DNA from 2 places in the Pedomonas sp. V897 genome. Region 1 is predicted to be linked to the other one. Evidence: riboswitches for the same ligand, from Rfam matches in the RefSeq annotation. Region 1 holds a riboswitch; the other holds the start of a gene.

Region 1 (14,482 bases):
TGAAACCGGATCTCGTGATTGCCTCCAGCCAGCGGCGCGTGGGCGTTGCCGCGCATGTGGCGGCGCAGAACATTCCGATACAGCCTGTCCATACGGCAAACAGCTACGAGGACATCAAGGCACAAATCCGGGATGTTGCTTCCGCTGTCGGCCATACCGAACGCGGCGAGGCGCTCATCCGCCAAATGGAGGCGAGCCTTGCAGATATTCACCCGGCGGGCCGGGGGCGTGTGGCAGCTTATTACCAGCGTCGCGGATTCATGACCGGAACCGGCACGCTGGTCGATGAGATGATGCGCCGGGCGGGCCTTGAAAACCTTGCAGAGCGCTTGGGCAAGCCGGTGCTGGCCCAGATCAGCCTTGAGGAAATCGTTGCAGCCCGCCCCGACTTCCTGATCGTCGAGGCGGATGCGCTGCGGGTGACGGATCAGGGAACGGAAATGCTTCAGCACCCGGCCCTTGCCCATATTCCTCGCCTTGTGCTGCCCCAGTCGCTGACGGTCTGCGGCGGGCCGACCTACGTCGAGGCGGTCCGCCAGCTCGTTCAGCAGATCGAGGCGCACGACAGGCAGGCCAGTGCGGGCAGGGCAGGCATTGCACATAAGCGTTAGAACTCGATGCCGGGCTGACCCTTGATGCCTGCCCGGTAAGGGTGTTTGATCTCGGTCATTTCCGTGACCAGATCCGCCATGTCCATGAGCGCTTGCGGCGCATTGCGGCCGGTCACGACCACGTGCTTCATCTCTGGCCTTGCCGCCAGCACTTCAAGCACTTCGTCAATCGGCAGGTAGTCGAACCGCAGGACGATGTTCAGCTCATCCGCCAGCACCAGATGGTAGGTGGGGTCGTTGATCATCCGCTTGACCTCTTCCCAGGCCTGACGTGCCATCTCCATATCCCGGACGCGGTTTTGCGTGTTCCAGGTGAAGCCTTCGCCCATGGGGCGGAATTCGACGAGGTCGGGAAAGGCGTCAAACACCACCTTCTCGCCGGTCTGCAACGCGCCTTTGACGAACTGTACGACGCCGGCCTTCTTGCCATGGCCGATGCAGCGCAGCACCATGCCCATGGCGGCCGTCGTCTTGCCTTTGCCCTTGCCGGTGTGGACGATGAGCAGGCCCTTCTCGCGGGTCTTGGTCGCCTCGATCTTGGCGCGCGCCGCCTGCTTTTTCTTCATGCGCGCGGCATGCTCTTCCTCGGTGCGCACTTTGCCGGTGGCGGCCGGTGTCTCGGTCATGGGATCTCTCCTTCCGGGGGACGGTTTGCAAGGGTGTTGCGCAGGTCCTGCAGGCTTATGGCGGTGCTGTTGGAGCGGGGCTGCCACAGCCCGCGCTCCAGCGCCTCGGCAAGGCGCGCCATGATTTCCTGAAGGGCATCGGGATTGTGGTCCTTGAGGAACGCCCGCACGCGCTCATCCTCGATATAAGCGCTGAAGACCGCGTCGAAATGGTGATCGCGCACGGCATTGGTGGCGGCGGCAAAGCCGAATAGATAGTCGATGCTGGCGGCAATCTCGAACGCGCCCTTGTAACCGTGGCGCATCACGCCCTCGATCCACTTGGGGTTGGTCAGGCGACCACGGACGATCCGCGCCACTTCCTGATCGAGCGTGCGCACGACCGGCTTTTCGGGGCGGCTGTGGTCAAGGTGATAGGACAGGGGCGCCCGTCCGGTCAGATGTTCGATGGCAGCGGCGATGCCGCCCTCGAACTGGTAATAGTCATCGCTGTCGAGCAGATCATGTTCCCGGTTGTCCTGATTGTGGACGCTCGCATCAACCTGCGACAGCCGGGCGGAAAATCCGGGAAGGTCGCTGATGCCATCCTGACCGCCGCCGTAGGCATAGCTGCCCCATTCGAGATACATTTTTCCCAGATCAGCGCGGGTCTCCCAGATCCGCTCGTCGATCAGGGTTTGCAGGCCTGCGCCATAGGCGCCGGGGCGCGATCCGTAAACCCGGTTGCCGGCGCGCAGCGCCGCCTGTTCGGGCGATACTCCCGCGGCTTCCAGTTTGTGCTGTTCCGCGCGGAAGCGGGCGGCGGCGGGATTGTCGTCTTCATTTTCCTCCATGACCATGACGGCGCGCGCCGCGCTGTCGAGAAGGGCGATCTGCTCAGGAAAAGCATCGCGGAAAAAACCGGAGATGCGGAACGTGACATCAACGCGCGGACGGCCGAGTTCAGCGATGCTGATCACCTCGAAGCCGGTCACGCGTCCGCTGCTCCACTCCCAGCGCGGACGCACGCCCATCAGCGCCAAAGCTTGCGCGATGTCATCGCCGCCCGTGCGCATGTTGGAGGTGCCCCACGCGGTCACCGCCATGGCCTTGGGCCACACGCCTTCGCGCTGGAGGTAATCCTCCACCAGCAGCCGGGCGGACTGCTCGCCCAGCCGCCAGGCCATGGGCGTCGGTACGCTGCGCGTGTCGACCGAATAGAAGTTGCGTCCGGTCGGCAGAACATCGGGTCGGCCGCGCGTCGGCGCGCCGGACGGGCCGGGCGCAACGAAGCGGCCATCGAGCGCGGTCAGCAAGGCTACCCTCTCGGCGGGACCGCAGGCATCCACCCGAGGGGCAAGGTCCGTTTCAATGGCGTTCAAAACTGCGGCAGATGCCGGGCCGGGCGGCTGAGCCTTGCCGCTGACGAGGTGCAGGGAAAATTCCTCCAGCCGCTCGATCGTATCGCCCGTGGTGCGCCATAAATCGCTGCAAACGCGGGCGAGCGCCTCCGGGCGCGGGCCGTGCCAAGGCGCATTCAGCACGCAATCGAGCGGGTCAAATCCCAGTTGGAAATCATCGGCCAGCGCCCGCAAAAGCGATTGCGCGCCGGGGTCATCTGCCGATCTGCCGTGGCGCGGCGTGCGGGCCAGAGAGATCAGCAGGTCCAGCCGCAACTGCCCCTCCGGGCTGCGGCCGAAAATATGCAGCCCGTTGCGGATCTGAAGTTCCTTCAGGTCGCACAGGTAATTGTCGAGGTTCGCAAGGGTATCATCGTCATTCGTGCCAACGCCTGCATCAACGGCAAGGCCGTTGCGGTGCGCAAGGTCGAGAATGTCGCGCTTCAGGCCGGGCAGGCGGCGCGCATCCATGCTCATGGCCTGATAATATTCATCGATCAGGGCTTCCAGTTGGCGCAGCGGGCCATGGCTTTCGGCGCGGGTGAGGGGAGGCGTTAAATGGTCGAGAATAACCGCGCCGATGCGCCGCTTGGCCTGAGTGCCTTCGCCCGGATCGTTGACGATGAACGGGTAGATCTGCGGCACCGGGCCAGCCACGACTTCGGGAAAACAGGCGGCGGAAAGGCAGAGCGCCTTGCCCGGCAGCCACTCGGCGGTGCCGTGCTTGCCGACATGGACCATGGCATGGCAGTCAAAGCGTGTGCGCAGCCAGCAATAGAACGCCAGATAGCCATGGGTGGGCGGCAGATCCGGGTCGTGACAGCTGGACTTGGGATCAATGTTATAGCCGCGAGCCGGCTGGATGCCGACAACGACGGATCCGAAGCAATGGATGGGCAGCTGGAACTGGCCGTCGCATACGAAGGTGTCGGTTTCAGGCAGTCCCCAACGCTGCGTGACTGTCTCTTGCACCTCAGCGGGCAGGCATGCGAACCATGCCTTGTAATCCGAAACCGGCAAGGTGGCCTCGCTGCCGATCTGTGCGCTGCCGATGGCATTGGTTACGCCTGAGACAAGGCGCGACATCAGGGCCTGCCCGTCAGAGGGCATGTCGGCAATCGCATAGCCAGCAACCGCCAGTGCGTTCAGAATTTCAAGGCAGGCCGCCGGGGTGTCGAGACCGACGCCATTGCCGATCCGCCCGTTCTGGTTGGGGTAGTTGGCCAGCACCAGCGCGACCCGGCGCCCGGCGGGCGGCAGGCGCCTCAGCCGTGCCCAGTTGGCGGCAAAGGCGGCAATGAATTCTGCGCGGTCGGGCGCGATCTGCGGCTCGACCAATGTGCATTCGGTTAATGGATCGAACCGGGCCTTGCTCTTGAAGGCATAGGCGCGGGTGAAGATGCGCCCGTCCACCTCCGGCAGGGCAACGTTCATGGCAAGGTCGCGTGCGCCAAGGCCAACGCTGCTCTGCTGCCAGTCTTCCTCGCGCACAGCCGCAAGGCAGGTTTGCAGAATGGGGCAGTCGGCCTCCTCCAGTACGCTGCCGGTCCGCGGCTCGCCAAGGCTGGAGGCGGCAAAGGAGGTGGCATTGAGAATAACGTCTGGCCGCACTTCCTCAAGCGTTGCGCGCAGCCAGTCGATGACCTTGGCTTCGCGCAGCCCCCTCACATAGACCGGCAAGACATTGAAGCTGCGCGCCTCAAGCGCGGCAATCATCGCATCGACTGCCTCCAGCGTGCCGGCGGCGGCCAGGGCGCGATAGAATACGAAAAGGGCCGTGGGCTTGTCCGGATCCCATGTTTTCCGGATGTCCTCCAGTGTCGGCGCGCAGTCGGTCGGAGCATGAAGGCCCACATCGGAAAGAGCCTCCGGCATGCGCGCATGGGCATCTCTTCTGCCAATGAGATGCATCGCCTCGTGCAGAAAGAGCGCGGCATTGCCGACGCCGCCATGGCGCAGACACGCCTGCATCAGACGGCGGCTTTCGCGCGGCAGGGTCGAGGCCCGGCTCAGGTCCGGGTCATCCTCCGCATCGCCTGACAAGGCGGCAAAAACAATGCCCCGCTCGCGCGCCATCTCGGCAATCCGGTCGATGCCGTAGGGCCAGTAGGACCGGCCGCCCAGCAGCACGACGGCAACGAAGCGGGCGTGAGCGATGACCTGATCGAGATAGAGGTCAACCGAATAGGGATGGCGCAGTTGCAGCAAGTTCGCCAGCCGCACCGTCACCCCGGCTGCCGCGCACTGGGAAGCGGCGCGGGCAAAGCAGGTCAGTTCACTGTCGGCAGTGGTGAGGATAAGGATGTCTCCCGGCGACTGGCCGAGATCAACCGCCTCTTCACCATCCGAGATCTGTCCGGGCGTGACGGCGAGCAGGTGCATATCAGCAGGCGATCTTCAGAATAGCCGCTTCAATGGCCGCACGATCCATGCCATGCCGCCCGATGACGACGAGGCGGGTGGCGCGGGTTTCCTCTGGCTGCCATGGCCGGTCGAAATAATGCTGCAAGCGCGGGCCAACCCCCTGCAACACGGCGCGCACCGGTCGCTCCGCAACGCTGACCATGCCCTTGATGCGGAAAATGTCGTGGGCGTTGATGATCGGGGCCAGCTTCGCCGCAAAGCCGTTCAGGTCAGCAATATCGCCGGCCTCAAGGACAAAGGAGTCAAAATCCTCGTGGTCATGATCCTCTTCGGTGTCATGGTGCGAGGGGCGCGCAGCAAGGTCGTCTTCCGCCGCAACGCCCAGCCCCAGCAGGACGCCCGGATCGATCTGCCCGTTCTGGACCGGGATCGCCTTGACCTCGGATCGGGCAGAGGCTGCCACGCGGGACTGAACCGCCATCAGGGCAGGGACATCGACCAGATCGCATTTGTTGAGGAGCACCAAATCCGCGCAGATGAGCTGATCCTCGAACAGCTCTTCGAGCGGATTGTCGTGATCGAGTTCGGGGTCCGCCTTGCGGGCCTCGGCGATGGCTTCTTCATCGGATGCGAAGCGTCCGGCGGCCACAGCCTCGGCATCGATTACGGCGATCACGCCATCGACGGTGGCGCGGGTGCGGATGTCGGGCCACTGGAACGCCTGGATCAGCGGCTTGGGCAGGGCAAGGCCGGAGGTCTCGATAATGATGTGGTCGGGGCGATCGTCCCGATCCAGCAGCATCTGCATGGTGGGCAGAAAATCGTCGGCCACGGTGCAGCAGATGCAGCCGTTTGCCAGTTCCACAATCCGGTCGGCCGGGCAGGCTTCGTCATTGCAGCCGCGCACCAGATCCGCATCGACGCCAATATCGCCGAACTCGTTGATGATGAGGGCGAGGCGCCGTCCCCCGGCATTTTGCAGCACGTGGCGGATGAGGGTGGTTTTGCCGGCGCCCAGAAAGCCGGTGATGACGGTTGCTGGAACTTTCTTCATTGACGGTCTCCGGATTGGCCGCGGGGGGCGGCGGTCGCAGTGGTGGCCCAGGGCACCACGAAGGAATGCCCTTCATGGCGGCCATGAAACGCGGTGATGTCGTAGTGACGCGCAAGATTGTCCGGCGTGCAGACGGTCTGCGGTGCGCCGTCGGCAACCAGCTTGCCGTGACTGAGCAGCAACACCCGTTCGCACCAGCGGCTGGCGAGGCTGAGGTCGTGCAAGACGACGATGACCAGCCGCCCCCGTTCCGCTTCGCGGCGCAGCAGTTGCAGGGTGGCAAGAGCATGGTGCGGGTCAAGTGCTGCCAGCGGCTCATCGACCAGCAGGACGTCCGCCTCAACCGCAAGCGCCCGGGCCAGCAGGACGCGCGCCCGCTCGCCCCCGGACAGGGTGTCAACGGACCGGTCTGCCAGTGCCTCGATGCGGGTGCGCGCGATAACCTGCGCGACGACATCGTGATCAGCTGGCTTGAGGCGATCAAGAGTGCCCGCGTGCGGCACCCGGCCCATCTCAACTACGGTTCGGGCAGAGACCGGCCAATGCACCGTGGTGCTTTGCGCCAGATAAGCCAGCCGCCGGGCGCGGGTGCGCTCGGGCAGCGTCGCCAGAGGTATCCCCTCCAGCATTACGCGCCCGGCATCGGGCCGGGAAAGACCGGCAAGCAACCGCAAGAGAGTGGTTTTGCCCGCGCCATTGGAGCCGATCAGACCGACAAGCGCACCTCCCGCAGCGGAGAAGGAAAGGTTCCTAACACCTCCGCCACCGGCGTGATGCAAGCTCAGGCTTTCTGCAATCAGGGTTGTATGCCCAGTCATTCCGGCCTCCGGTGCAGGCGGAACACCATGCGCAGAAACAACGGACTGCCGACGAGCGCAGTCACCACGCCCAGCCGCAATTCCGGGCCGACGGCGATGACGCGCACAAGCGTGTCGGCCGTCAGGACGATGAGCGCACCGCCCAGCATGGACGGCAGAACGGCGCGCCCCGGCAGGTGACCCAAGAGTGGGCGGATCATGTGAGGCACAATCAGGCCGACAAAGCTGATGCTGCCGGAGACGGAGACGCTGGCGCCAACCGCAAGGCTGGTGCCGGCGATGATGAGCCAGCGCGTGCGATCGATATTCTGGCCGAGGCTGCGCGCGGTGTCCTCGCCAAGGGAGAGGGTGTCGAGGCGTGGTGCCGCCAGAAGCATCAGGGCAAGGCCGGGCAGAATGAAGGGCGCGGCAAGGCTCACTTCGGCCATGGTGCGATCGCGCAGCGAGCCCATCAGCCACATGGCGATTTCCGCAACCGCCCATGGCGATGCCGACAGGTTCATTGCCAGAGAGGTGAGCGCCACGCACAAGCTGCTGATGGCGATGCCGACCAGCACAAGGGTGAGCGTTGTGTTGGCGCGTCGCGAGACGACCAGCAGTAGCCCCATGCAAACGATGGAGCCCGTCATGGCGAAGAGCGGCAGCAGGACGGGCGATAGGCTGGCGAAGCCGAAATAGAGCGCAATCACCGCGCCGAGGCCAGCGGCGCTGCCAATGCCGAGGGTGCCGGCCTCGGCCAGCGGATTGCGCAACAGGCCTTGCAACAAAGCGCCCGAGCCGCCCAGAGCGGCGCCGACCAAAACCGCCAGCAGGGTTCGCGGCAGGCGCAGATGCTGGACGATGGTGTTATAGGCAGCTTCAGACTGGCCGACAGCCGCCTTGAGCAGGGTTGCGGTGGACAAGGGCGTGTAACCGATCCGCAGCGACGCCAGCATCATGCAGGCAATGGCAAGACCGAGCAGCAGAGACAGGGTGCGGGGCCGCAGCAGGAAGCGGCTTCCCGTGTCTTTTGCGGCAACCGTGGCGGTCATGGTCGCGCCTCCCTTGCAGGTGTTGCAGGGAACAGGCGCTTGCGCTCGTTGGCCATGGTCTCGGCGGCCAGGACCAGGAGCGGGGTGCCGCAATTCCAGTATTTTCCTGGCACGTCGATGGTCGGCCGGAGCCGTGCGGTTCCCCAGAGGACCGGGTTGCGCCGGAGGAAATTGGCGTTGCGCCGGTTCGTGTCGAAATAGCTGGTGATGAACGCATCGGGCGGGCTGAGAACCACCTTCTCAAGGGGCACGCCGCGCCAGCCGTCAATGCCGATTTCGCGTTGCAGGTTGGCAAAGCCGGCAGCTTCAATGGCGATGTCCACGAAGGTGCCTCGTCCTGCCCCGCCGCCATCGGGACGATAGTAGACAACGCGCGGAAGGGTTGCCGGTTTGTCCCGCGCCAGCCGCTCAAGCCGCCGGTGCATGTCCGCAAGAATGGCCTCGCCGCGCCGGGATTGTTGCAACGCACGGGCAACACTGCGGGTCAGGTCTTCCACATCGGCCCACGAATTGGCAAGGGGCAGGGTGAGAACTGTGATGTTCGTCTGGGCCAGCGCTTTGGCGGTGTAGGGATTGAGGTTGTCGCTGGTCAGGAACACCTGCGCGCCGCTGGCGATAATTTCTTCGGCGCTCCCCCGTGTCACAGGCAGACCTTTGGCCCGGGCGGCATAGTGGGAGAGGGGGCCTGTCGCCTGATCGGAGACGGCCACGATCTGGTCGCGGTCGGCCAGCATTAGCGCCATCTGGTCTGCGCACAGGCCGTATGAGGCGACGCGCGGCACCGCCGCCGTGGCCGGAGCCACAGCGGCGGTCACAAGCAGGACCGCCACTGCGCTTCTCCAGAGGCGGGCGCGCGTCATCCGGCGCGGAAGCCCTTGCCAAGGCGATCCAGACCGTCAGGCTGAACGCCTGCATAAGCATCCAGCACATAATGCCAGAGCGCCAGACGCGAGAAGTCCGGCGTATCGGCAATTCCGTCCTCATCGGTCAGGAACGGGTTGGGGAAATAAATCGACAGTGTTGACTCGCCGTGGCCGTTCTTCATTTGCAGCGACCAGGTGACCGGGTGACCGTTCTTGTCGAGGCAGCGAACGAGTTCCGCAGAGCCGGGGCGGCGATGGGCCACAAGCTCGGGCGGGGTCGGAAATTCCGGCGACCCCTTGTTCTCGCCGATACACAAGTGAAAGTGGCCGCCCCGGCCCCAGTGTACGGTAAAATAGCCGCCGCCGACGTTGATCGACCTGGGCTTGCCCGGGCAGCGCAACTCATACGCGCCGCCTTCAATCATCGGGCCGAAGATCAGTTTGTCCCAGTGATTTTCAAACAGGTCGCGGAACAGGGCCTCGAGCCAGTCCTGCGCAAGAGGCAGGGGCCATACATGGGCGCGCACGCGCCCGTCAGGGGCACGGCGCTCCTGCATCAATATGGGCTGTCGGGCTGCCGGAAAGTCGGGAGAAGTCATGGCGGGCATCTCCAAGATTCAGAAAGGGAGGGGGATGCGGGGCAGTGCATTGGCACCCCCCCGCTTCTCAAATGCCCGGATCAGAAGTTGACCCGGAGACCGCCATAAACGCTCGCCCCGAGCGTGTTCTTGCCCCAGCTGACCTGATAGTGCTTGTCGAAGACGTTCACGACGCGGCCATAGACCTCCAGCCGGTCGTTCAGTTGCCAGGACGACATCAGGTCAAACACGGTGTAACCGTCGGTCGCACCGCCATAGCTGGAGGCATTGCGGCTGCGGTAGCGGGCGCGCACGCTGACGCTCACATCCTCGATCGGCGTCAGCGTGACCATGGTGCTGCCGCTGTTCTTCGGGCGGCCCATGTCGAAGTAGCTGCCGTTTTCGTCGCTGTCTTCTTCTGCGGTCAGGTAAGTGTATGTTTGCTGAACGCTCAGCCAGTCGGTCGGGCGGAGTTGGAGAGCAAGCTCTACGCCAGACTTGCGGGTGCGGCCATACTGGGTGTAGCCGCCCCACTGGCCGACGCCGGAATCCCAGACGATTTCATTGCGGGTATGGCTGAAGAAATAGCTGACCTGCGCCGTGACCGTGTCGCCGAACGACCAGTCGATGCCGACATCGCCGCCCTTGCTGGTTTCGACATCCAGATCCGGATTGCCATAGGTCGGGTCAAACAGCTGATAGAGGCCCGGCGCTTTGGCACCCGTGCCATAGCTGGCCCGCAGCTTGATCTGGCTGCCGCCGACCGCGTCTTCGATCACATAGGCGCCGGTGACGCGATAGGTGTCAAACGTGCCGAAGCGGCTATTGTCATCAATGCGCGCTGCGCCCGTGAAGGTGAGGTTTTCCAGCGGGCGTACGGCCAACTCGCCATAGATCGATTTGGTGGTGACGTGAGCATAGAAGTCACCGCTGTAGAGCGTCACCTGCTTGGTTTTTTCACGCTCGATATTGCCGCCGACAGCCAGGCTGATCACGTCGTTCAGCTTGTAGTTAACATTGGCCGAGGCGCTGTCTTTGGTGCCGCGGTAAAGGTCGCCATCATCAGAATAGGAGGGGCCATAATACAGGCGCTCGGCGACATAGCGGCTTGCGGTTGCATCCGCATTCAGGCGACCATCCCGGCTTTTATAGCGCGCCTGACCAGCAAAGGCGTACTCCGTCTTGGTGACGGTGTTGCTGTTGTCAGACCCCGTGTTGTCGAGGTCGGAATCGGCCTTCTGCCAGAAGCCGATGGCCTGCAACTCAACCGTATCGGAGAGCTGGTAGCCGGTACGGCCGGAAATGCCATAGCGCCAGTAGGAATCCCTTTCCGTTGCCGGTCCGGTTCGCGGGTCGGCCAGCGAGGGGCCATCGTGGCTATAGCCGGTGGCGGTGATGCGATAATCCAGCTTGCCGTGCTTGCCGAGCAACGACGCGCCGCCGTTCCAGGTGTTGTGCGCGCCATATTCGCCCTGGGCGCTGAGACGCACGCCGTCTTCCGTTGCACGGCGGGTGATGATGTTCACAACGCCGCCGATGGCGTCCGAACCATAAAGGGAGCTTTGATTGCCGCGCAGCAGTTCGATACGCTCGATGTCGGCCGTGATGAGGTGGTCGGCCTGATACTGGGTGCTGGTGGAACTGGGATCCCCAAGCTCAATGCCGTCGATCAGGAACAGAACCTGGTCGTTATCCGAGCCGCGCACGCTGATGTTGACGTTATCGCCGGGGCGGTCGGTGGTGACCTGAACGCCCGCCAGATCCTGAAAGACCTCCTTGGCAAAGGTGATCTGGCCAAGGTTGAGGTCTTCGCGGCTGACAACGGTGTAGGCGCTGCCGATCTCACGCGCTTCAAGCGGCAGGCGGCTGGCAGAAACCACGATCGTGCCAGCATCATCGGCCGCGCTGTCCGCGTGCGCAAGGGTTGGAAGCAGGCTGAGGGCTGTCGTTGCCATCAGGGTTGAGAAAACGAATTTCATACGTCTGGTCTTCCGGCGTCCGAGCAGATTCGGGACGGCGGGAACATGCGCGAGCCTCCGCCATTAGCAGCGGATAGACGAACGGCATTGCACGCGAAAAATGGAGGACGCCTGTCTCCCTCTGCCGCGCGCACAGTGGCTCCCGCCACTTTGTTCGTCGCTCAGACGGAGAAATACCGTGCCTCGACCATCCCCTGGATCAAAGCAAGAGCGACCTAACGCCGGCAGGTCTCCTGGCTCGCGGGTCATCGCTTGATGGTCGGCCTTCCCAGGCTTGTGGTGCTTGGCACCGCCCAGTGGCTGCCCCTCCTTTGGACGGGAGAGGCGTGTCCATCTCGCTCACCGCTTACAGTTGCAGGGACAGCTGTGGAATTGAACAGGCGTCGGTTGCCCGGCGTATGTTCGCACCACATTCCCATATTATGCCCAAAGGGCACCGGCGCGATCAGCGGTTGATCCGGCAAGCGAATCAACCAGGCTCAGTTCATAGCGGCTTGTTTGATAATTTCAATACAGCGTTTTGCGCGCCTGAGGAACACCCGACAGTCGATAAAATCGCTCGAACGCTGGGCGGAGAGGCAAGTCAAGACCACGTCAGGGTTGCTCGCAATCGACCTGTCGCCAGGCAGTGATGATCTCTGGTTTTGAAAGGAGCCGCTCTATTTCCTGGGGCGGATAGGTGGAGAGCCGGATCGTGGAGCCCCGCAGGATCTGGGCGGTTCCCGACTGGCGCAGTCGGCCATCCTTGCTCCAGCGCAGCCGCTCGGCCGGGCTGATTGACAGGATTTTTTTAACTTGCCGCGGGCTTAAGGGTTTCTGCGCGATGGCGGAAAGCTTTTGCACGATGGCATCACGCAGTTTCTCTGCATGGTTCGCCATAGCCAGGGGAAACGCGCACTCTCGCGCAGTCCGCACGATGACGGCGCCGGATTGCTTCATCAGTCGCTTGAGCGTGGCATCGCGATCGCCGGCATGAACCTTCAGTCCGAGGGGAAGGTCTCCTGCTACGCTTACGCATATCTCAGCAGCGGTTTCCGTGCGGACTTGGCTTACAATGCTGCGAATGCGCACGTGATCCGGTTCGTTGTTCGGTCCTGTCGTTTGACTGAACATGTTCGTCTGGCCGGGCTGGGGTCTACCGCCCTCGGTAAGCGGAGCGAGGCGGGATGACGGATTGGTGTGTGCCCGTCAAGTTTTTTTGAAAGGCAAATTCTGGCCAAACCGGACCCGCATTGGACTGATCTCGTTGATCGCCGCGGTCTCCAAAAGTCTTATAATCAACGGCTTGAGGTTCTGTTGCCGATGGTATAGCCGGAAGCAAGCTGCTGTCAGGCCAGGTTCTGGCCACGGTAAATGAGCCGACCGGTTCAGCCGAAGGGAGGGCAAGGTCCGACCGAACGCAATGTGAAGGCGCGACAGCGCCGTGTCGGTAAATCCGGCCTAGCAACTCCTGTAAAAAATGCTTCGGAGATGCCCGTATCCTCCGGGTCCGGCGAGCGCGGTCTGTACGGCCCGGAACTGGCCGGTCAACTCTTCCTCTCTGTTTTTCCAGCCGTTTGGGCGTCAGACCTTCCGCAAACAAGCGGAGAGAGGATCCGATACTTTCGTATTGCAAATGATAACGACTCGCACTAGCACTGCCTCCAACACATGTTTGGGGGTTCCCATGATCAAGCGCACCATCAGCCTCTACCTTATGACGGCAGTCGCCTGGCCGGCTCTTGCAAACGACGTTGCAGATAACGATGCGGCTCAAGGCAGCCGCGAGATCATCGTCACGGCGACGGGTCGTTCCTCGGCCACCAGCACCACCAAGACCGACACGCCGATTATTGAATCGCCGCAGTCGATCGCCGTCATCAACCGGGATGAGATCGATCTGCGGGCCTCGCCCACAATCGCCGACGCTCTCAGCTACACGTCGGGCGTTCAGGCTGAGGCCTTTGGCATCGACAGCCGTGTCGATGAGGTGTCGGTGCGTGGCTTCGGCGCGGGCGGTTTCTCCTCGAACAACAACTTTGTGGATGGCCTGCGCCTTCCCTCCGGCGGGCAGTGGACACGGCCCGGTTTCGATACGTTTGCGGTTGAGCAGATCGAAGTGCTGAAGGGCCCCTCTGGTGCACTCTATGGTCAGACGGCTCCGGGCGGCGTCGTCAACATCGTGACGAAGCGGGCAACGGACCGCTTCCATGGGGAGGTGCTGCTTCAGGGCATTGGCACCACCTCGCTTGGCCGGTGGAATTATCAGGCGGCAGCGGATGTGGGCGGCCCGGTCTCCGATACGCTCTCCGTCCGGCTGGTGGCGCTCGCCCGTGACGGCAATACGCAGGTCAAGGATGTGAAGATCGGCCGTTATTATGTCTCGCCATCTGTCACATGGACGCCAGGCGACAACACAACCTGGACCATGCTGGCCCAGTATCAGCGCGATGAAGGCGGCTCGACATTCCAGTTCATGCCGGAACTCGGCACGCTGAGACCGACCAACGGCCGCTATATCGCCAACGATGACAACCTTGGCGAGCCCGACTGGAATGACTTCGACCGGGATCAGTTCCTGATCGGCTCGTTCCTGTCCCACCGGTTTGGCGAGAACATCACGCTTCGCAACAACACGCGCTACACGCATCTGGAGACGCTGTATCGCGTCGTGGTGCTGTCAGGAAATACGCTGACCACGTGCCCGGCCAACATTGTCGGCTGCATTCCGGGGCAGACGATCGGCCGGCGCGCAGTGCAGGGCGTGGGCGAAAGCGACGGCTTTGCAACCGACACCCAGCTGGAGGCGAAATTCTCGACCGGTGCGGTACAGCACACGCTGCTGGGCGGCTTCGACTATTTCCACACGGATTGGGAGCATTATCGGGATCTGGTGGCAGGTTCGCAGGTGCTGCCGTTGCTCGACTTCTTCAACCCGGTGCCGCGGGGCTCTGCCACCTATAAGGACAACCTGAGCCCGCAGATCTATAAGGAAACGGTCAGCCGCCAGTCCGGCGTCTATGTGCAGGACCAGATCGAGGTTGGAAATCTGCGCATGACCATCGGCGGCCGTCAGGACTGGGCGAAGGACAATACCTATAATCCGGTTACTGGTGAGCGCTTCATCACCAAGAGCGATGCCTTTACGTGGCGCGCAGGCGCGGTTTACCTGTTCGACAATGGCCTTGCCCCGTATTTCA
Region 2 (14,482 bases), on a different contig from region 1:
GACAGACTGAAGATGACGGTTTGGGAGGTATGTCATGTCGCCCCGTCCTGTATTGTTTCTGTCCACCGCTGCCGCTGCCTGCATCGCCGCGTCGGCCGCATATGCCGAGGAACCGATCAATCCCCTCGGTCAGATCATCGTCTCTGCGACCCGCACCGAACAGCCGCTGGCGCTCACCGGCACGTCGGTCTCCGTCCTCACTGCCGAGGATATTCGGGCCACCCAGAAGGCCATGCTGACCGACGCACTGCGCGAGATCCCCGGTGTCACCGTGGTGCGCAGCGGCGGCCCGGGCGCGCAGACGAGCCTGTTCATCCGCGGCGTCGGCGGCGAGCAGACGGTGGTGCTGATCGACGGCGTGCGCATCAACGATCCCTCGACCCCGGCGGCCACGGCCTACATCAGCGACCTCGTGACCACCGGCATCGAGCGGGTGGAAGTGCTGCGCGGGCCGCAGTCGACCCTCTACGGCAGCCATGCCATCGGCGGCGTCGTCAACATCATCACCACGGCGGGCCAGCCCGGTCTCCATGCGGAGGCGCAGGTCGAGGGCGGCAGCTTTGACAGCTGGCGCGCGGCGGGCACCGTCTCCGGCGGCAGCGAGGCGTTGACCGGATCGCTCACCGCCAGCGTCTACGACACGGACGGTATCTCTGCCGCCGACAAGAAAGACGGCAACACCGAGAAGGACGGCTACCGCAACTGGGCCGTGCTGGGCAGCCTGGGGGCAAGGCTGGCGGAGAATGTGCGCCTCGACCTCAAGGGGCTCTACAATCGCGGGCGCGCCGAATACGATGGCTTCCCGCCGCCGCTCTATACCTTCGCCGACATGGACAACCGCAACCGAAGCGAACTGTTCTCGGGCTATGCGGGCCTGACCGTGGATGCCTTCGGCGGCGCCTTGTCCAACCGTTTCGCCGTGGGCTACAGCCGCAACGACCGCGCGGATTTCGAGACGGAGATCCAGACCAACGACACGCGCGGTCAGATCCGCCGCTTCGAATATCAGGGAACCTTGCGCGCCGGCGCATCAACGGAGCTGACGTTCGGGGCGGAGACGGAAAAGCAGAAAATCCGCAACATCGGCCAGTGGGATCTGGAGCCGCTCAAGGCGGATGTGGATACGCACAGCGTCTATGCCCAGGGCCAGACCACGCTGTTCGAACGCCTCACCCTGACGGCGGGCGTGCGCCGTGATGATCACGACACCTTCGGTGCGCACACCACCTTCCGCGTGGCCGGGGCCTACCAGATCGAGGAGAGCGATACGCTGCTGCGCGCCAACTGGGGCGAGGGCTTCAAGGCCCCGAGCCTCTATCAGGTCTACAGCGCCTATGGAAACGCGGACCTCGAGGCGGAGACCAGCGACGGCTGGGAAGCGGGGTTCGATCAGGGCTTCGTGGACGGGCGCATCCGGGTCAGTGCCACCTGGTTCGAGCAGAAGCTGAAGAACCAGATCGACTATGTGCCGTGCACCGGGGGCGACCTGATGTGCGGCCCCGGCCGCTACGGCTACTACGACAACGTGGGGCGCGCCTCGTTCAAGGGCGTGGAGCTGGGCCTTTTGTTGCAGCCCGTCGACGCGCTGGTCATCAAGGCCAACTATACCTGGCTCGAGCCGCTGAACAGGGTGACGGACACCGATCTCGCCCGCCGGGCGCGAGACATTTTCCAGACCTCGGTGAACTGGGCGGCGACCGCGCGGACGAATTTTTCCGCCAGCCTCGTGATGGTCGGCGACAGCTACGACTCCCCCGGCAACGCCAACCGGCTCGATGGCTACACGCTGGTCGATGTGCGGGCGAGCCATGCCCTGACGCCGGGGCTCGAGGTCTATGGCCGCATCGATAACCTGTTCGACGTGGATTACGAGGTGATCCGCGGCTACGGCACCTTGGGGCGCGGCGTGTATCTTGGTCTGCGCGCCCGCTACTGACGCGAAATCAGGGCCGGACCGCTGGGCGGTCCATCCCGGGCGGGGGGACAGTGTCCCTCCGCCCCGTTTTTTTCTGCGAGAGGCGTGCGCGGAACATGTTTCACCCGCTGCCGTTGACCGCTTGGGGGCGTGGCTGAAACATGGAGATGACCAATGGCAAACCAGCGCCAGGATGATCAACGCCAGCAAGATCAACGCCAGAAAGATCAGAGCAATCAGCAGCAGCGCGGCGGACGGCAGCAGCAACAGCAGCAGCGCCAGCAACCGCAACGTCAGCAGCAACAGCGCCAGAAGCAGGACCGGAACCAGCAGGAGTAGACCGGGCCGCGCCGCACAGGCGGCACGGTCTGTTGTCGTGACAGGATACGGGGTGGCCGCGCCGCCCCGTATCCCTGTTCCGGCCCCCGACAGGACCGGCAAGTGTCCTGTGGAGCAATCGCGTCTCTTTTTCGTTTTATTGACGAAAGGAAAGGGGGACCGTCATGCATGCCAACCGCTTCGCGACCGTTGCAATCCTGTTGACGGGCCTCGGTCTCGGCGGGGTTGCCCTCGGGGATGCACTGACGTCGCCCGACAATCAGGTAATTGATCCCTCCTTCGATATCCGCTCGGTGGAAGTGCGGGCCGGCACGGACGTGGTGCGTTTCCGCATGACCCTGCGCGGTGAGGCGGGCGTGCGCAGGCCCGGTCCCACGGGTCAGCTGGGCGGGAGCCAGATGTTCGCCTACCTGTGGCCGACAAGCGCCGATTCCGCCGTGGGCGGTTTTCCGCATGGGCGGGGGCTTCTCGTCCTCGGCCTCGTCAGCCACCCGGATCTGGTGGAGACAGTGGGCAACCAGCAGCTCTCGGGCGGCTGGCACCCGCACTGGTTTGTTGCCGCGCCGGGCAAGGGCTGCGGCCCGTTCGGCCTCAGGATCGAGGAGGGGCCGCCCGCCAGCCCGGGGGCGCTGCCTGTGCTCACCACTGTGCCCAACTTCCCGGCTACCCTCAGCGGCACGACGGTCGAGGTGCAGGTGCCGCGCCGCCTGTTCGCAGACCCCGCCTTGCTTCGCTACGACGGCATTACCGCCACCATGCTCGTCAGCAGCGATCTGACGCCGCCCGTTCTGTGCGTGCGGGTGATGGATGTGGCCTCCGGGCGCCTCAGCCTGACCGGGACGGTGACGGTCGAGGGGCGCTGAGACGCCGCTGCCGCCGGAACAGCGGAACAGAAGGCGCCGGTGGCGGGTTTCCTCAATAGGAGCGGAGCGCGCGGGGCAGGGCCCCGGAGCCGTTCCGGTTTTGAGGATGGAGTAACACAATGCAGAACATGACCCCTTCGTCCGCCGACCCGAACAAGAAACAATCCGAGCAGGAGACGCAGGACAAGGCATGCGGCGCGGCGCAGGAGCAGCGGACCGACGAGGCGCTGGACGAGGCGATCGAGGAGTCCTTCCCGGCCAGCGATCCGGTGTCGATGGTGGTGGACGGCCCCCGGGTACAGCCGACCGAATGCGAATTCCGGCCCTCGGACCAACATGCGGAGACGGATCACGTCGCCCACCCCGACCGGGACAAGGCCGCCGCCGGACAGGCAGGCGAAAAGCCGTCAGCGGAGACGCGCGGCTCGCAAGACAAGGGCAAGGAGCGGCGCCCGTAACGGCCGCGCCCATCGGCAACGACGTAATCGGGCCGTGGCTGCGGTGGATGCCGCACGCTTGCGGCCTTTTTCGTGCCGCCGTTCGGTTTTGATCGGCAAATCGGTTGCTTGACGGTTTTTTGCGCCGGGAGTACCCCAATCGTTGCGACAGGTTCCCCAGCCATGGGGTGAAAAGGGAACCCGGTGACGCGCCGGTTCTTGCAGCCGGCTAATCCGGGGCTGCCCCCGCAACTGTGAGCGGCGAGTTCGCGCGCCTGAACGCCACTGGGACCCCCGGGAAGGCGGCGCGCAGCAGACGATGACCCGCAAGCCAGGAGACCTGCCTGCCGCAGTCGTCTGTTGTCCGGCCGGGGTGCGCCGGGCACGCGGTTCTTTCCCGTGAGACGACAGCCGAGATGGCCGGGCGAGGGTGCGGTTGCATCCCTTGCCGCAGGCTGTGAGGGTGAACCGTGCCGGGCGGCGTGCAAGCGCTCCCCGGCCGCGCGGGTTATGGAACGTGCCTGAGAACGTGGGGTGGCGCGAACAGGCGCCGCGAACCGGTGGTCGAAAAAAGCTGGCGGCGCTTGCGGCGGCGCTGGCGCTTGCCGTGGGCGTGCCCCTCGGCATCATGGGGCTGGGGACGGCGCAGGGGCGCTTGCCAGATCAACGCCGGGCGTCCAACGCCGGGCCTGCCGCGTCCTCCGCTGCCTCCTCCGCCGCGCCCCGGCGCATCGTCTCGACGGACCCTTGCCTCGACGCCATTCTGGTGCACGTGGCGGACCCCGGCCAGATCGCGGCGCTGAGCCATTATTCGCACAACCCGCGCACCTCGACGGTCGCGGAGCTGGCGCGACGCTTCCCCTACACCTACGCGACGGCGGAGGAGGTGCTGGCGCTGAAGCCGGATCTGGTGCTCGCCAGCATGCACACGGCGCCCGCCACCCGCAACGCGCTGGAGCGCATGGGCATTCCGCTCGCCACCTTTCCTGTGCCCTCGACCGTGGCGGAGAGTCTGGCGCAGGTGCGGGAGGTCGCCCGGATCATTGGCCACCCCGAGCAGGGGGAGGCGCTCGCCCGCCGCATCGAGGCGGCGCTCGACGCCATTCCCGCGAGCGGCCCGCCCATCCCGACGCTGATCTTCCAGCACGACGGCTTCTCGCCGGGCGCGGGCACGTTGCAGAACGATCTCCTGCGCCGCGCCGGGCTCGTCAATGAAGCCGCGCGCTATGGCGTCGGCTTCTGGGGCGTGGTGCCGCTTGAACGGCTCGTTGCCGATCCGCCGCGCCTGCTGCTGACCTCCCGCCTCGAGACCGGAAATCCGGCCGTGCAGGACCGCGTGCTGGAGCACCCGGTGCTGCGGCGGCTGAAGGGGCGCATGGTGCGCGCCTATTATCCGCCGCAACTGCTCTATTGCGGCGGCCCCTCCCTGATCGACGCCGCCCGCTATCTGACGGCGGCGCGCCTTGCCGTGGAAAAAGCGTCATGAACCGCGCGTCCTCCCTGTTCATCCTGTCGGTCCTTGGCGGCCTCATTCTCGTGCTGTCCCTGGTCTCGCTCGCGGCGGGCAAGGTGTGGGTGCCCCCGTTCGGCCTCCTCGCGGGGGACGACAGCGTGCCCTGGTTCATCGTCGCGGAGCTGCGCCTGCCGCGCACGCTGCTGGCCATTCTGGTGGGCGGGGTGCTCGGCCTCTCGGGCGCGGTGCTGCAAGGGTATCTGCGCAACCCGCTGGCGGACCCGGGCGTGCTGGGCGTCTCGGCCTGCGCCGCCTTCGGGGCGGTGCTGTCCATCTGGCTCGGCATTTCCGGCACGGCAGCATGGGTGCTGCCCGCCTGCGCCATGGCCGCCGCCATTGCGGGGACGGCGCTGCTCTACACGCTGGCGGTGGAGACCAACCGCGTCGCCACCTTCATTCTGGCGGGCATCATCCTCAACAGCCTGGCCAGCGCGCTCACCTCCTTCGCCATCAGCATCGCGCCCAACCCCTTTGCCACCGCCGAAATCATCAACTGGATGATGGGGGCGCTGACCGACCGCAGCATGAACGATGTGCTTCTCATCCTGCCCTTCGCGCTGCTGGGGGGCGGTTTGCTGCTGACAACGGGCCGGGCGCTCGACGGTCTCAGCCTTGGCGAGATGACCGCCCGCACCATGGGCATCGACCTGTCCGCGACGCACCGGCGCGTGCTGCTGGGCGTTGGTATTTCGGTCGGGGCGACGGTGGCCGTCACCGGCATCGTCGGTTTCGTCGGGCTGGTGGTGCCGCACCTGCTGCGCCCGTTTGTCGGCGCGCGCCCCGGCGCGCTGCTGGTGCCGAGCATCTTCGGCGGCAGCGCGCTGGTGCTGGCGGCGGACACGCTGGTGCGCGTGCTCCCCGGCGGCACGGAAGTGAAGCTGGGCATTGTCATGGCGCTGCTCGGCGCGCCCTTCTTCCTGTTCCTCCTCTTCAAGATGCGGAGCCAGCTGGCATGAGTACGCTCGCCTGCGAGAACCTTGTCGTCGAAGCCGCGAGCCGCCGCCTGCTCGGGCCGGTGAGCCTCGGCTTCCGGGCGGGCGAGGTGACGGCCGTGCTCGGCCCCAACGGGGCGGGCAAGTCCACCTGGCTGGGCGCACTCAGCGGCGGGCGGCGGCCCTCGGCGGGTACGGTCCGCCTCGACGGCGCGGACCTTGCAGCGCTCGATCCGCGCCAGCGCGCCCGGAGCATCGGCTTTCTCGCGCAAGGGCGGGAGGTGGCGTGGGGGCTGACGGTGGAAGCGGTTGTGGCGCTGGGCCGCTTGCCGTACAGCCGCTTCGCCGCGCCGCCCGGCCCGGCCGATCGCGCGGCCATCGAGGCCGCCATTGCCCGCTGCGAGCTGGAGGCGCTGCGCCAGCGCGATGTGCTCACGCTCTCGGGCGGGGAGCGGGCACGGGTGCTGCTTGCCCGGGTGCTGGCGGGCGAGCCGCTCTGGATTCTGGCGGACGAGCCGCTGGCCGGGCTGGACCCCGCCTATCAGCTGGACATCGTGCACCTGCTGCGGGACCTGGCGGCGGAGGGGAAGGGGGTCGTCGTCACGCTCCATGATCTGGCGCTGGTGGGGCGGCTGGCGGACCGGGTGATCGTGATCCGCGCGGGCGACGTGGTGGCTGACGGGCCGGCGGCTGCCGTGCTGACGCCCGAAGTGATGGCCGCCGCCTATGGCGTGGCGGTGGACGTGTTGCGGGCTGCCGACGGCGAGCGGGTGGTTCTGCCCACCCGGCGCATGCAGGGCGAGGTACAGGCCTGACGCCGGGTTCGTCATTTTGATCGGCAAATCGCGCCGCCCCCCGTCGCTTTGGCTGTGGCTGCTGGCACGGTTTGGTGGAATGTTCTACCTCCTGAGCCAGAGGGGCGGTGGCCCGTGGCCGCGTATCGGAGGAGACTGGAACCATGAGCGAAGCGAGCATCCAGCAGGGGGCTGAGAACCCGCAGGGCGTGAAGAAGATCGTCTGGCCGAAGTTCCGCTGGGAGGATCCGCTGCTGCTGGAGGAAAGCCTCACCGAGGAAGAGCGCATGATCCGCGATGCGGCGCGCGCCTACTGTCAGGAAAAGCTCATGCCGCGCGTGCTGGAAGGCAACCGGCACGAGAGGTTCTTCCCCGAGATGATGACGGAAGCAGGCGAGCTGGGCCTCCTCGGCGCCACCATCAAGGGTTACGGCTGCCCGGGCGTGTCCTACGTCGCCTACGGTCTCATCGCCCGCGAGGTGGAGCGGGTGGACTCGGCCTACCGCTCGACGATTTCCGTCCAGTCCTCCCTCGTCATGTGGCCGATCTACGCTTACGGCACCGAGGCGCACCGTCAGAAATACCTGCCGAAGCTCGCCAGCGGCGAATGGGTGGGCTCCTTCGGCCTCACCGAGCCCGATGCGGGCTCCGACCCGGCCAGCATGAAAACCCGCGCCCGCCGCGTCGATGGCGGCTTCGTGCTGAACGGCTCCAAGATGTGGATCACCAATTCGCCGATCGCGCAGGTGTTTGTCATCTGGGCCAAGCTCGCCAACGAGGAGGGTAAGGACGAAATCCGCGGCTTCATCCTGGAGCGCGGCGACAAGGGCCTCTCCACGCCCAAGATCGAGGGCAAGTTCTCGCTGCGCGCCGGCCTCACCGGCGAGGTGGTGATGGATGACGTGTTCATCCCCGAGGACCGCATGTTCCCCGAGATCAAGGGTCTCGGCGGCCCGTTCGGCTGCCTCAACAACGCCCGCTACGGCATCGCCTGGGGCGCGATGGGCGCGGCGGAATTCTGCTGGCATGCGGCGCGGCAGTACGGCCTCGACCGCAAGCAGTTCGGCCGCCCGCTGGCCGCAACGCAGCTCTACCAGAAGAAGCTGGCGGACATGCAGACCGAGATCACCCTCGGCCTGACGGCGTGCCTCCAGGCCGGGCGGCTGATGGACCAGGGCAAGCTCGCGCCCGAGGCCATTTCCCTGCTCAAGCGCAACAACTGCGGCAAGGCGCTGGAGATTGCCCGCATCGCCCGCGACATGCACGGCGGCAACGGCATTTCCGACGAATTCCATGTCATCCGCCACGCCATGAATCTGGAGGCGGTCAACACCTACGAGGGCACGCACGACGTGCACGCGCTCATTCTCGGGCGGGCGCAGACGGGCCTTCAGGCCTTCGCCTGAGCGTCAGTTTCCTGCGGCAAATCATGACGGCGGGGGTAACCCCGCCGTTTTTTTATCCGCGCGCCTGGCCCCTCGCGGTCAGGTTTCCTTGCGCTTGAGGGTGAGCTTGATGCTGGCCTCCGCGCCGGCCTCGGCGATGAACAGGAGTTCCCCCTTGGCACTGAGCGTCAGGCCCACCTCGATCTGCTCAAGGGTCCAGCGGTCAGAGTCCGGGGAGACGGTGGTGAGCGTCATCAGCGTCTCCAGCGTCTGCCGCCACTGGGTCTCGACGGATTTGGCGGGCACCTTTTTCACCTGCGCGAACAGGGGAAAGTGATCCTTGAGCGCGTGGGTGCGCACCGCCTCGTCAGGCAGCGGGGCATCGCCGGATTCTGTGCCGCCGGGCACGAAAATCGACAGTTGCCACGCAGTCTCGGGGGCTTTCGTCATGGTGCCTGTCCTCACAGATAGGGGGTGATGTCGAGGGCGTGGATTGCCTGCTCGAAATTCTGGGCGAGCCCCACGGTCGACCTGGTTTCCGGCGAGGCCATCGCCCCCTTGTAAAGGCCCACCGCCTCGCCCGTTGGCGTCATCACCAGCGCGCCGGAATCGCCCGGGTTTGCGGGCTGATCCAGAAACTGGAGAACGGCAAACTCGCGGGTGTTCAGCACGCCCATCGAATCCATGACCCGCACGATGGTGCGGGACTGCGGGCCGCCTTGCAGCGCAAGCCGCACCGGCTGGCCAGCGGCGGGGAAGCTGAGGACGGGGAGAGCAGCGGGCGGGGTCCGGGGGCTGCGGGTCGCGACAAACGCGGCATCGATCGGCTGGTACCAGGAGCGGATCAGGGTTCCGGTGCTGCCGTCCGTCATCCGTACCGTCCGCCCCGGCCTGTTGCCGGAGATGGCGTGGCCTGCGGTCAGCACGCCCCACACCGCCGACCGGTTGCAACGGCCCCAGCAGGCGCTGGTGGCACCCGCCGGATGGGGCATGGAATGCAGCACCGGCTCGCCCTGACGCAGGACGAGCGGGAAGTCGCGGCCAAGGCGGGGAAACTCGATGTTGTCAAGCCGCCGGAAGGGCGCTTCGCCCGACGGGGGCAGGTCGATCACCAGCCCGAAGCCGGGCCACTCCAGCGGATCGAACAGCCCGATCGAGAGAATGCGCGCTGGCGGCAAACCGGCAAGGGGCGCAAAGAGGCCGTTGGTGTGCCGGTATTGGCCCGCACCGAGCGCAGCGAACAGGGCGTAGGTCCAGCGCGTGCTGCGGGCGACCAGGTCCGGGTCCGCCAGCTCGCCCCGGCGGCGCCAGGCGCGGATCTCCTCCTCCACCTCATCGGGTACGGCACCCTCTGGCGGATCTTCCCGGGGCAGAGAATCGCGCAGGTATTCGTCGGTATAGTCCATCGAGCCCGGCTCCTTCCCGACTGCCGCCCTGAACGACCCAAAGGCGTGTCGGGGCGGCCGTGATTGCGCGGACTCAACAGGTACGGTGCGGAAGGTACGGCGCGGCCGGGGCGATCAACCGAATGATCGACAAGCGAGTGATCGCCCCCAAGGCCGTGCCGGAAGGATAACGCTCCGGTGTCAGGAAAGGAACAGGTCGGCGCAGGCGTCGATGATCGCCTCCGCATCCAGCCGGTAGTAGTGGTAGAGGTCGGGGATATCACCGACCTGGCCGAAGTCTTCAATGCCGAGCGCGCTCACCCGCTGGCCGCGCACGGACCCCAGCCACGACAGCGTGCCGGGGGCGCCGTCCAGCACCGTGACCAGCCCCGCATCGGGGGCGAGGTCGGCGAGCAGGGTCTCGATATGGCTGGTGCGGCTCACGCCTTCCTTCCAGCGGGCGCGGCGCGCGGCCATCCAGTCCCGGTGGACAAGGTCGGGCGAGGGAACACTGAGCAGGCCAAGGCCCGGGATGTCCTCCGCCAGCTGCTCCCACGCTTCCAGCGCTTCCGGCGCCACCACGCCGGTGAAGGCAATGGCCGCCTGCGCATTCGGGCCCGGCTTTTTCAACCAGTAGGCGCCCTTGAGCGCGTCGCCCACCCAGTCGCCGTTGTCGCGCGGGATCTGCTTGAGCGGCCGGGTGCTGAGGCGCAGATAGACCGAGCCGCCGTCCTCCTGTTGCATGTGCGCGAAGGCCCAGTGCATCACATGTGCCAGCTCGTCCACGTAGGACGGCTCGAAATAGGTGAGCTTGGGCTGGGCCATGCCGATGACCGGCGTGTGGATGGACTGGTGTGCGCCGCCTTCCGGCCCCAGCGTAATGCCGGACGGGGTGGCGACCAGCAGGAAGCGGGCGTCCTGATAGCAGGCGTAGTTGAGCGCATCGAGTCCGCGCGCAATGAACGGATCATAGAGCGTGCCGATGGGCAGCAGCCGGGCGCCGAACAGCGTGTGGGAGAGGCCGAGCGCGCCCAGCATCAGGAACAGGTTGTTCTCCGCGATGCCGAGTTCGATGTGCTGGCCGCGGGCATGGGCCACCCATTTCTGGGGGCTCGGAATTTTCGCCTGGCTGAACACATCCTCCCGTTCGCTGCGGCTGTAGATGCCGCGCTGGTTCACGAACGCGCCGAGGTTGGTGGAGACGGTCACGTCCGGCGAGGTGGTGACCAAGCGCTTGGCCAGCGCGCTGTCCTGCCGGGAGAGGTCGAGCAGGATGCGCCCGAACGCCGCCTGCGTCGATTGCTCCTCGCCCTGCGGGATAGGAAATTCGCCTGCGTCCGGCACCGGGACGGCCGGCGCGGTGAACCGCCGGTTCACGGGGCTGGCAAAGGGCGCGGATTTCACGAACTGCTCCAGCCGCGCGCGGGTCTCATTGTCCAGCCCGCCGTAGGGGTCCCACTCCGCGCCCTGCGGAATGCCCAGTTTCTGGCGCAGGCCGTCGATCTGCGTCGGGGTCATCAAGCCGGCGTGATTGTCCTTGTGACCGGCGAGCGGCAGGCCATAGCCCTTGATGGTGTAGGCGATGAACAGACGGGGCTTGTCGCACCCTTCCGCTTCGGCGAAGGCCTCCAGAATGGTCTCGATGCAGTGGCCGCCAAGGCCCGTCATCAGGCTCGCCAACTCCTCGTCGCTGTAGGAGAGGAGCAGCGCCTTGACGCCCGGCTGATGGCCGATGTCGGCAATGAGGCGCGCCCGCCATGCCGCGCCGCCCTGATAGGTAAGGGCGGAGTAGTCCGCGTTCGGGCAGTTGTCGATCCACTCGCGCAGATGCTCGCCGCCGGGACGGGCGAACGCCTCGCGCTGGCGGCGGCCGTATTTCAGCGTCACCACCTCCCAGCCCATCGAGGCGAAAATGCCGTCGAACTGGCGGAACATGCGGTCCTTGGTGGTGGCGTCCAGGCTCTGCCGGTTGTAGTCCACGATCCACCAGGTGTTGCGGATGTCGTGCTTGTAGGCCTCGATCAACGCCTCGTAGATGTTGCCTTCATCCAGCTCCGCGTCGCCAAGGAGCGCGATCATGCGCCCGCGCCGGTCCGCGTCGAACCAGCCGTGGTCGGTGAGATAGTCCTGCACCAGCGCGGAGAAGGCGGTGATGGCAACGCCCAGACCGACGGAGCCGGTGGAAAAGTCCACGTCGTCCTTGTCCTTGGTGCGGGACGGGTAGCTCTGCGCACCGCCGAAGGCGCGGAACTGCTCCAGCTGTTCCCGGCTCTGGCGGCCGAACAGGTACTGGATGGCGTGGAACACCGGGCTGGCATGGGGCTTCACCGCCACCCGGTCCTCGGGACGCAGCGCCGCGAAGTAGAGCGCCGTCATCAGAGTGGTGATGGAGGCGGACGACGCCTGATGCCCGCCGATCTTGATGCCGCCCCGGCTCTCGCGGATGTGGTTGGCGTGGTGAATCGTCCACGAAGCCAGCCACAGCACGCGCTGCTCCAGCTGGCTGAGGAGGTGGATCGTCTCCTTGTCCGGCCGCTGCTGGCCGTTGCTGCTGTCGATCGTCTTGCTTGCCAGCATATGGCCCATTCCCATCCGTAGGCGTTGCAGATGCTGGCGGCAATTATACGCCTTGGCGGGCGCCGTTTCCAACCAAACCATGGCGCGAAACACGGTCTAAAGAGCAGAAAATGCTATGATATAGAGAGTTCAAGCGATAAAAGCGCGTCATGCTTGACCGTATCGATCTTGCCATCCTCCGCGTCCTGCAAAGCAACGGGCGCATCTCCAACGTGGAACTTGCGGAAAAGGTTGGGCTATCGCCCACGCCCTGCCTGCGCCGGCTGCGGCGCCTGGAGGAGCAGGGAATCATCCGCCAGTACACCTGCCTGCTGGATCAGGAGGCCATCGGCTATCCGGTCAACTGTTTCGTCTCCGTCTCGCTCCACTCCAAGGCCGACAAGCAGATCGAAGTGTTCCAGCGCGCCATCCTGCGGGCCCCGCAGGTGATGGAGTGCTACCTGATGACCGGTACAAACGATTTCCTGCTGCGTGTCGTTGCAAAGGACCTGCGCGATTATGAGCGCTTCCTCTCCGAGACGCTGACCCGCATCGAGGGCATCAAGGAGATCAACACCAGCTTCGCGCTGAGCCAGCTCGTGCGCCGGTCCGAGCTGCCGATCTAGCCGCACCTGCAAACCTCACCTTTGCGCCACTTGGCCCCGGCTCGGCCGGTCTGCTAATCGCCCCGGAACGTTGTGTAACTTTCAGGGTTTTCAGGGGAGCGTGGCGATGGGGGCGAGGAGAGCCGCAGGCGGGTGGACGGCAAGGGCACTGGCGTTGGGCGTTGCGCCGTTTGTCCTCGTGTCCGGGGCAGCGCTGGCGGAAGACGCCGGGCCGGACATCACCGTTCTCGCCGAGCCGCTGCCGGCGTCGCCGGGCAGCCGGAGCTACAGCGTGGAGCTGCTCTCCCGCGAGGATCTGCTGCGAGAAGGGGCGGGCCGGCTTGACGATGTGCTCCGCCAGTCCGCCGGGTTCCAGCTGTTCCGCCGCTCGGACAGCCGCACGACCCATCCCACCTCGCAGGGGCCGACGCTGCGCGCGCTCGGCGGCAACGCGGCGGGCCGGGCGCTGGTGCTGCTGGACGGCGTGCCGCAGGAAGACCCCTTCGGCGGCTGGGTGCCGTGGGCGGCGCTGTCGGCGGAGCGTCTCGGCCATGTCCGCATCACCCGGGGCGGCGGCGCGGGCGCGTTCGGCGCCGGCGCGCTGGCCGGCACGATCGAACTGTTCAGCCAGCCGCTGGAGCCGCGCGTTCTGGGCAGCGCCCGCGCGGAATACGGCTCGCGCGACAGCTGGCTTGTGGCCAGTTCCGTGCAGGCGCCGCTTGGTGCGGGCGTCTTCAGCCTCGCGGGCCAGGTGGAGGAGAGCGACGGTTTCTACCTCGTGCCGAAGGCGCAGCGCGGCCCCGTCGACAGGCGGGCGAGCACCCAAGCCTGGCATGTGGAGGCGCGCGGCGCGGTGCCCCTGGGCGAGAGTGTCGAGCTGAACATGCGCGTGCTCGGGTTTCAGGACAAACACCTGAACGGCCTCGACCCTGCCCCCAACAACACCGATGGCGTGGATGCCAGTGTCCGCCTCGTCTCGCGCGGCAACTGGGCGTGGGACGTGGTGGCCTATGCCAAGGTGCGCCAGTTCGACAGCGGCTTTGCCTCGGTGCAGCAGGGGCGCACGGTGGTGGCGCCGTCCCTCGATCAGTACGACGTGCCGGCGACCGGCCTTGGCGGCAAGGCGGAGGTACGCCCGCCCATGCCGGACGGGCACATGCTCCAGCTGGGGGTGGATCTGCGCCGGAACACCGGCAAGACCAAGGAATACTTCCGCTACATGGAGGGCGCGTTCACCCGCCATCGCGAGGCCGGGGGCGACGCGCTGGTCGCGGGTGCCTATCTCGAGCACAGCTGGGAGGCGAGCGAGTCCGTCACCCTGACTGGCGGCGCGCGTCTCGACTACTGGCGCCAGTCCGATGGCCGCCGGGAGGAGCGGGATCTGGCCGATCAGGCGGTCCTGCTGCGGCAGGACTTCGCCGCGCGCAGCGACTGGCAGGCGAGCGGCCGGGTGGGCGCAAGCTGGAAGCCGTGGCAGGCCGTCGAGCTGCGCGCTGCCGCCTACACCGGTTTTCGGATGCCAACCCTCAACGAGCTCTACCGGCCTTTCCGCGTGGGCAATGACATCACGGAGGCCAACCCCGCGCTTGATCCCGAGCGGCTGAGGGGCGTGGAGGTCGGTCTGCGCTATCAGCCCATCGAGGCGGCAGGCTTCGACATCACCCTGTTCCGCAACACGGTGCGCGATGCGGTGGGCAACGTGACCGTGGGGTTCGGCCCCGGCACCTTCCCGACCGCCGGGTTCGTGCCCGCGGGCGG

What was found. Region 1 has a riboswitch for cobalamin ahead of ACSJJU_RS10560 (TonB-dependent receptor plug domain-containing protein). Riboswitches for the same ligand answer to the same signal wherever they lie in the genome.
Region 2: it holds a riboswitch for cobalamin, as region 1 does, so the genes downstream of both, ACSJJU_RS06155 (ABC transporter substrate-binding protein) here and ACSJJU_RS10560 (TonB-dependent receptor plug domain-containing protein) in region 1, are expected to answer to the same signal.

The regions. Positions count from the first base shown of each region.
Region 1 covers NZ_JBPPGG010000003.1:366,980-381,461, reverse strand. Annotated here, with positions in the region: gene ACSJJU_RS10600 (ABC transporter substrate-binding protein) at 1-611, shown strand, start outside; gene cobO (cob(I)yrinic acid a,c-diamide adenosyltransferase) at 608-1,237, opposite strand; gene cobN (cobaltochelatase subunit CobN) at 1,234-4,998, opposite strand; gene cobW (cobalamin biosynthesis protein CobW) at 5,000-6,034, opposite strand; gene ACSJJU_RS10580 (ABC transporter ATP-binding protein) at 6,031-6,852, opposite strand; gene ACSJJU_RS10575 (FecCD family ABC transporter permease) at 6,849-7,883, opposite strand; gene ACSJJU_RS10570 (ABC transporter substrate-binding protein) at 7,880-8,713, opposite strand; gene ACSJJU_RS10565 (DUF7676 family protein) at 8,740-9,345, opposite strand; gene ACSJJU_RS10560 (TonB-dependent receptor plug domain-containing protein) at 9,426-11,303, opposite strand; cobalamin riboswitch at 11,510-11,759, opposite strand; gene ACSJJU_RS10555 (hypothetical protein) at 11,898-12,416, opposite strand; gene ACSJJU_RS10550 (TonB-dependent siderophore receptor) at 12,970-14,482, shown strand, end outside.
Region 2 covers NZ_JBPPGG010000002.1:7,103-21,584, forward strand. Annotated here, with positions in the region: gene ACSJJU_RS06135 (TonB-dependent receptor plug domain-containing protein) at 35-1,936, shown strand; gene ACSJJU_RS06140 (hypothetical protein) at 2,090-2,254, shown strand; gene ACSJJU_RS06145 (hypothetical protein) at 2,419-3,117, shown strand; gene ACSJJU_RS06150 (hypothetical protein) at 3,237-3,575, shown strand; cobalamin riboswitch at 3,708-3,916, shown strand; gene ACSJJU_RS06155 (ABC transporter substrate-binding protein) at 4,072-5,040, shown strand; gene ACSJJU_RS06160 (FecCD family ABC transporter permease) at 5,037-6,023, shown strand; gene ACSJJU_RS06165 (ABC transporter ATP-binding protein) at 6,020-6,814, shown strand; gene ACSJJU_RS06170 (acyl-CoA dehydrogenase) at 6,958-8,199, shown strand; gene ACSJJU_RS06175 (Pepco domain-containing protein) at 8,278-8,628, opposite strand; gene ACSJJU_RS06180 (hypothetical protein) at 8,640-9,584, opposite strand; gene ACSJJU_RS06185 (1-deoxy-D-xylulose-5-phosphate synthase N-terminal domain-containing protein) at 9,765-12,140, opposite strand; gene ACSJJU_RS06190 (Lrp/AsnC family transcriptional regulator) at 12,290-12,745, shown strand; gene ACSJJU_RS06195 (TonB-dependent receptor) at 12,900-14,482, shown strand, end outside.